Linked DNA regions of Spiractinospora alimapuensis. The main gene of each other region encodes a partner of the protein of the gene in region 2 in a complex. Links are inferred from orthologs where the notes say so. Each region holds a gene or a part of one and is shown on either strand. Other genes may lie near its edges. The genes, in order: J4H86_RS20140 and uvrB.

Evidence for each region.
Region 1: the proteins of uvrB (region 2) and J4H86_RS20140 are in contact, whole or in part, in a crystal structure (PDB 7EGT), measured with the Thermus thermophilus proteins. The link is inferred for Spiractinospora alimapuensis from one-to-one orthologs. Residues at the interface, in WP_096411307.1 of Thermus thermophilus: Glu23, Leu25, Arg26, Asp27, Gly28, Glu29, Arg30, Phe31, Arg55, Glu326, Asp327, Phe328, Glu379, Ser382, Gln383, His398, Gly400, Arg401; in WP_096412145.1 of Thermus thermophilus: His654, Arg656, Phe657, Gln666, Asp668, Glu669, Lys680, Arg681, Leu682, Ser683, Lys685, Tyr686, Ala687.

Annotation. Positions count from the first base shown.
Region 1 is NZ_CP072467.1:4,305,164-4,308,509, reverse strand. What follows is about bases 315-3,343. They hold J4H86_RS20140 (UvrD-helicase domain-containing protein), read right to left. Parts: upstream 2,982-3,343; coding sequence 648-2,981; downstream 315-647. Other genes in these bases: J4H86_RS20135 (DUF418 domain-containing protein), read left to right, coding at 3,241-3,343. Outside these bases: more of J4H86_RS20135, read left to right, coding at 3,344-3,346. UniProt on the Escherichia coli protein: A helicase with DNA-dependent ATPase activity. Unwinds DNA duplexes with 3'-5' polarity. Translocates on single-stranded DNA with 3'-5' polarity. Initiates unwinding more efficiently from a nicked substrate than double-stranded DNA.
Region 2 is NZ_CP072467.1:968,581-971,821, reverse strand. What follows is about bases 1-2,924. They hold uvrB (excinuclease ABC subunit UvrB), read left to right. Parts: upstream 1-373; coding sequence 374-2,476; downstream 2,477-2,924. Other genes in these bases: coaE (dephospho-CoA kinase), read left to right, coding at 1-248. UniProt on the Escherichia coli protein: The UvrABC repair system catalyzes the recognition and processing of DNA lesions. A damage recognition complex composed of 2 UvrA and 2 UvrB subunits scans DNA for abnormalities.

The DNA.
Region 1 (3,346 bases), 3.3 Mb from region 2 along the record:
AGCCAACGGCCAGTAGGTGTAAACCTTTAGAGAAATCTAATTCCCGACAAAATCAACCACAACACACCAACCATCCCGAAGAACGGTTACTGTGTTTCGGCTTGTTCATCAAAGGAACCCCTAAAACAGGGGCAAACCATAAAGGCACAAGAACAAACGTACGCGCTGTTGAGTTCTCAAGAAACAACCACCCACCACCCACAACAACCAAACACCCTCAACCTCGAGGACCCTCAGCGTCTTCGCGTGGAAGCGGCTCTCTTCACTTTGTTAACCCCAATTTAGCACCCGCTCGCCAATCTCGCAAATTCGAGATTTTTGAGTGAATTCCTTTTCAGGGCTTTCGCTTCTTTCGTAGAGATTACCATTTGATTCTCTCTACTTTGTCCCGGCGTCCGGCCCGCGCTGAAGCGCGTCGGTCTCCGGGGCAACCCCCCCAGTCTACCCATCCCGTTCACCCTGTCAAACGACCGAGTGTGTGATCTGGGAAGCTCTCCCGACACGACGAGATGCCCCGAAGGGACTCGATGTGCTCCAGAGGGAGGGAGAGTGTCGGCACGCCCGCGTTGCGCGTTCGTTTCGCTCGACTTCTTCGAGATTAACAGAGCGGGAAGACTCCTTCATCCCGTTCCGCCGCGCGGTCTAGCTCACAGCTTCTCGACCGGTGCGTAGCCCAGGAGGAGGTCCTTGCTGCCGACGTCCCCACCGAAGTCGATGCGTACCCGGCTGCGTTCGCCGCTGCCCTCCACCTCGAGAACGGTTCCCAGCCCGAACGAGTCGTGGGTGACGCGGTCCCCTGCCGCCAACGACGGGACGTTGCGCGCGCTGCGCGCCCGCGGCGGAGCCGGTCTGCCTGCCGAGACCATGGATCGAGACTCCGCGCCCGTGCGCTGCCAGTCCATGAGGTCGCCGGGAATCTCCGCCAGGAATCGGGACGGTGGGTTGTAGCTGGGTGTCCCCCACGCGCTGCGTACGGCCGCCCTGCTGATGTGCAGCCGGTGCTTCGCCCGAGTGATGCCGACGTAGGCCAGCCGACGTTCCTCTTCCAGCTCGTTGCGGTCCCCGAGGGTTCGCATGTGCGGGAAGACGCCGTCCTCCATTCCGGTCAGGAAGACGACAGGGAACTCCAGTCCCTTGGCGGCGTGCAGCGTCATCAACGTGACTACTCCGTCGCCCTCGTCCTCTTCCACCTGGTCGGCGTCGGCGACCAGAGCCACCTGTTCCAGGAAGTCCACGAGGGTGGGCGGGCCGGGTTGGTCCGCCGATTCCTCCCCTTCGTCGGCGCCTTCCTCGGCCACCACAGACTCGGCGCCGGACTGGGTGGTCTCGTCCTGCGCGGTGTCCTCCGGGTAGAGGGGTCCGGTGAAGGTCTGCTCGAACTCCCGGGCGACCTCCACGAACTCCTCCAGGTTCTCCACCCGGCTCTCGTCCTGGAGGTCCTTGGAGTTGGTGAGTTCTTCCAGATAACCGGTCCGTCGCAGCACGGCCTCGATGATCTCGGCCGGCGAGCTCGTGGGGACGAGCTCCATGAGCTCGTCCAGCAGGGCGACGAACTGGCCGATGGCCTTCACCGAGCGGGTGGCCACACCGGGCGCCTCGTTCGCTCGGCGTAGGGCCGCCGCGAACGAGATTCGCTCGCGCGCGGCGAAGACCTCGACGGTGGCCTCCGCGCGGTCACCGATCCCCCGCTTCGGAACGTTGAGGATGCGGCGCAGCGCCACGGTGTCGTCCGGGTTGGCCAGCACGCGCAGATAGGCCAGGACGTCGCGGATCTCCTTGCGCTCGTAGAAGCGCACCCCGCCGACGATCCGGTACGGAAGCCCGTGCCGGATGAAGATCTCCTCGAGCACCCGGGACTGCGCGTTGGTGCGATAGAAGACCGCGACGTCACCCGGCCGACAGTCCCCGGCGTCGGTGAGTCGGTCGATCTCACTGACGACGAACGAGGCCTCGTCGTGCTCGTTGTCGGCGACGTATCCGACGATCGCGGCGCCCGTCCCCACCTCCGACCAGAGGTTCTTGGGTTTTCGGTCCGTGTTTTGGCTGATGACCGCGTTGGCCGCGCGCAGGATCGTGTTCGTGGACCGGTAGTTCTGTTCCAGCAGCACGGTCCGCGCGTTCGGGTAGTCCCGCTCGAACTCGACGATGTTGCGGATCGTCGCGCCCCGGAAGGCGTAGATGGACTGGTCGGCGTCGCCGACGACGCAGAGCTCCGCCGGTTCGATCTCCGGCGCGCCGTCGTCGGTCGGCCGCGGGGGCGTGGCGAGGGTGCGGACCAGCTCGTACTGGGCGTGGTTGGTGTCCTGGTACTCGTCGACCATGATGTGCCGGAACCGCCGCTGGTAGTGCTCCGCCACGTCGGGGAACAGCTCCATGAGGTTCACGGTCAACATGATGAGGTCGTCGAAGTCCATGGCCCCGGCCTCCTGCAGCCGGCGCTGGTACAGCTTGTACGCCTGGGCGAGGACGCGTTCGCGGTCGTTGTCCGCGCGGGCCTCGAAGGTGTCGTAGTCGACGAGCTCGTTCTTCAGGTTGGAGACCTCGGCCGAGAAGGACCGCGGGGGGTACCTCTTGGTGTCGAGGTCGAGCTCACGGCAGACGAGCTGCATCAGCCTCTGGGAGTCGCCCGAGTCGTAGATGGTGAAGTTGCTCGGGTAACCCAGACGCGTTGCCTCCCGGCGGAGAATCCGCACGCAGGCCGCGTGGAACGTCATGATCCACATCGTGCGCGCGACGCGTGCGCCCAGGAGGCCTTCGATCCGTTCCCGCATCTCGGCCGCGGCCTTGTTGGTGAACGTGATCGCGAGGATCTCACCGGGCCGCACATCACGCTCTCGCAGCAGGTAGGCGATGCGATGGGTGAGAACACGGGTCTTTCCGGACCCGGCTCCCGCGACGATCAGCAGGGGCGACCCCTGGTGCGTCACCGCGTCGCGCTGTGCGGCGTTCAGGCCTTCGAGGAGTGATTCATGGACCGACACGCACTCCAGCCTAGGCGCTCGGAATCGGACACGTTGCTTTAGTTCAGCGGGACCGTTGGCCCCACTCTCGCCGTCCACGCCGCCCGGTCGGCGGACGGTCCCGTCGGCCCACGAGGCCTCCCGTCGCGGTATGGGATCGCCAGGTCGAGAGGCGAGGGGAAGGGACTTACCAGGGCGAACACCGTGAATTCCCGGAAAGATCGGAAATGCCCCCTGGGGAGGACTGCGTTCGGCGACGGTCAGATGACACGATGAGGTCATGGCATCGGAGCCCGAGCACACCCCTCTTCAGGCAACCGCCGAACAGACGGCCGCATCCCGCCCCCAGACCCCGGCCCCCGGCCCGACCCGTGCCGCGGAGCGGG
Region 2 (3,241 bases):
TGGAGAACGACCTCGGCCCGGACTTCGACGTCGTGGTGGTGGTCGACGCTCCCGAGGACGTGCGGCTGGCGCGGCTCGTCCGGGACCGTGGGATGGACGAGGCGCACGCCAAGGAGCGGATCGCCGCGCAGGCCTCCCGCGAACGACGACTGGCCGCCGCCGACCACGTCATCGACAACTCCGGGGCCCTGACCGACCTCGACTCCCGGGTCGAGGCCCTGTGGCGGGAGATCGTCCCCGGAGGGTGACGCCGTCCGTCCGGCCGTCGGGGGGTCCCGCGGCCTCTCACCGGGCCCGCGGCCGGGCGGGAATGGCGCCGGTGCCCGCTACCGTTGAACGTGAGTACGGTTCTCGCTGTGGGGAGTGGTCTTTCGTGCGCCCGGTCACCGACATCCAACGCAAGCTGGCACCCTTCGAGGTGGTTTCGGACATGTCCCCGGCCGGTGACCAGCCCCGGGCCATCGAGGAGCTGACCCGGCGGATCGAGGCGGGCGACAGCAACGCGGTGCTGCTCGGAGCGACGGGGACCGGCAAGACCGCCACCGTGGCGTGGCTGATGGAGCGGGTCCAGCGGCCGACCCTGGTCATGCAGCCGAACAAGACCCTCGCGGCCCAGTTCACCAACGAACTGCGCCAGATGCTGCCCAACAACGCGGTCGAGTACTTCGTCTCCTACTACGACTACTACCAACCCGAGGCCTACGTCCCACAGAGCGACACCTACATCGAGAAGGACTCCTCGATCAACGACGAGGTGGAGCGCCTGCGGCACTCCGCGACCAACTCGCTGTTGACGCGTCGGGACACCGTCGTGGTCTCGTCGGTGTCCTGCATCTACGGCCTGGGCACGCCGCAGGAGTACGTGGACCGGATGGCGAGCATCAAGGTCGGAATGCGGGTCGACCGCGACGACCTGCTGCGTCGCCTGGTCGACATGCAGTACACCCGCAACGACACCGCCTTCACCCGCGGAACGTTCCGGGTGCGCGGCGACACCGTGGAGGTGATCCCGGTGTACGAGGAGCTCGCCGTGCGCATCGAGCTGTTCGGCGACGAGGTGGAGCGTCTGCTCACCCTGCACCCGTTGACGGGCGAGGTGTTGGGGGAGGACCAGGAGCTCTACATCTTCCCCGCGTCGCACTACGTCGCCGGCCCCGAACGCACGGAGCGGGCCATCGGCGACATCGAGGCCGAGCTCTCCGAACGCCTCGGGGAACTGGAGCGGGGCGGCAAGCTGCTGGAGGCGCAGCGGCTGCGCATGCGCACCACCTACGACATCGAGATGATGCGCCAGATCGGGACCTGTTCGGGCATCGAGAACTATTCGCGTCACTTCGACGGGCGCGAGGCGGGCAGCGCCCCCAACACCCTTCTGGACTACTTCCCCGAGGACTTCCTGCTCGTCATCGACGAGTCCCACGTGACGGTGCCGCAGATCGGCGGCATGTACGAGGGCGACGCGTCGCGTAAGCGCACCCTGGTGGAGCACGGGTTCCGGTTGCCCTCGGCGCTGGACAACCGGCCGTTGAAGTGGGAGGAGTTCGTCGAACGCATCGGACAGACGGTGTACCTGTCGGCGACCCCCGGCGGCTACGAGCTGCGCCAGGTCGGCGGTGACGTCGTGGAGCAGGTGATCCGTCCCACGGGCCTGGTCGACCCCGAGGTCGTCGTCAAGCCGACCAAGGACCAGATCGACGACCTGCTGCACGAGATCCGGACGCGCGGCGAACGCGGCGAGCGAGTGCTCGTGACCACGCTCACCAAGAAGATGGCCGAGGACCTGACCGACTACCTCACCGAGGTCGGGGTTCGGGTGCGTTACCTGCACAGCGAGGTCGACACGCTGCGCCGGGTGGAACTGCTCCGGGAACTGCGTGTGGGCTCCTTCGACGTCCTGGTCGGCATCAACCTGCTGCGTGAGGGACTGGACCTGCCGGAGGTGTCCCTGGTGGCGATCCTCGACGCCGACAAGGAGGGGTTCCTCCGGTCCGCGACCTCCCTGATCCAGACGATCGGGCGCGCGGCGCGGAACGTCGCCGGTCAGGTGCACATGTACGCCGACGAGGTCACCGAGGCGATGCGGGCCGCCATCGACGAGACCAACCGGCGGCGGGCGAAGCAGTTGGAGTACAACGCCGAGCACGGGATCGACCCCCAGCCGCTGCGCAAGCAGATCGCCGACATCCTGGATTCCTTGACGCGTGAGGACATCGACACCGAGCAGCTCATGCGGTCCGGGTACCGTCAGGCCGGTTCCAGCGCGCCGGTGCCCACTCTGGCCGCGGCCGAGTCGGGTGTGGCCGGGGACGTGTCCTCCATGCCGCGGGCGGAGCTGACCACCTTGGTCGACAAGCTCACTGACCAGATGCACCAGGCGGCGGCCGACCTGCAGTTCGAGTTGGCCGCGCGGATCCGTGACGAGGTAAAGGAGCTGAAGCGGGAGCTGCGTGGCATGGAGACCGCTGGAGTGGACTGACCGTCGGCGCGGGGTGGGGGGCGGGTGTCACTCCCGTCTCGGCGCGGGGTGGTCGAGTGCGCATCGCGTACGAGAAACGCCTGTGTAGCGGGCTTTCTCGTGCACGTGCATGGTGCAAAACCATCAGCACGTGCAATGCGTCGATTGGGCAACGGGCTGTTTGAAGTTTCCACGAAACCCCGGGAAATACCGGTAATGTCGAGTGGCGTCCCCACCACGTCACGTTAGTTCTTCTGGGGACTCGTGATTCTGGTCGCGTGCGGGCTACCGCGTTACCGCTTGGAGGGCACGGGCAATGGGTGGGTTCGTCACGCGGGTCGACCACGAGGACGGCCCGGGCACGACCGCCCGGTTCGATCCGCTGATCCGGTCGGTCGCCCGGCGCTGGTCCACCACCGACGCCTATCTCGCGCCGCCGTTCAACCCGGCGGCGAGCACCAACCCGCTGCTGACCGTCAGCGACGCGGCCGACCGTCCGGTCGCGGCCGGCACCATGCGCTACTCCTGGTTCCAGCCGGGCGAGGCCGGGCGCACCTGGGGCGTTCCCGACCAGAACTGGCTCACGCCGCTGGTGGGCGGCCCCGACCCGGAGGTCGCCTTCGACGAGCTGCTGACCCTGTGGCGCGATCAGTTGGAGACCGCGCCCACCGGGGTGGGCGCGGAGTCGGCGGCCCTGCTGACCTGGCCGGCGCGTGACGTCGCCGGTGTGCGTCCCCTGCGCCGCCACGGTCTGCAGCCCCAGACGGTGCTCGCGGTGCGCGGTCG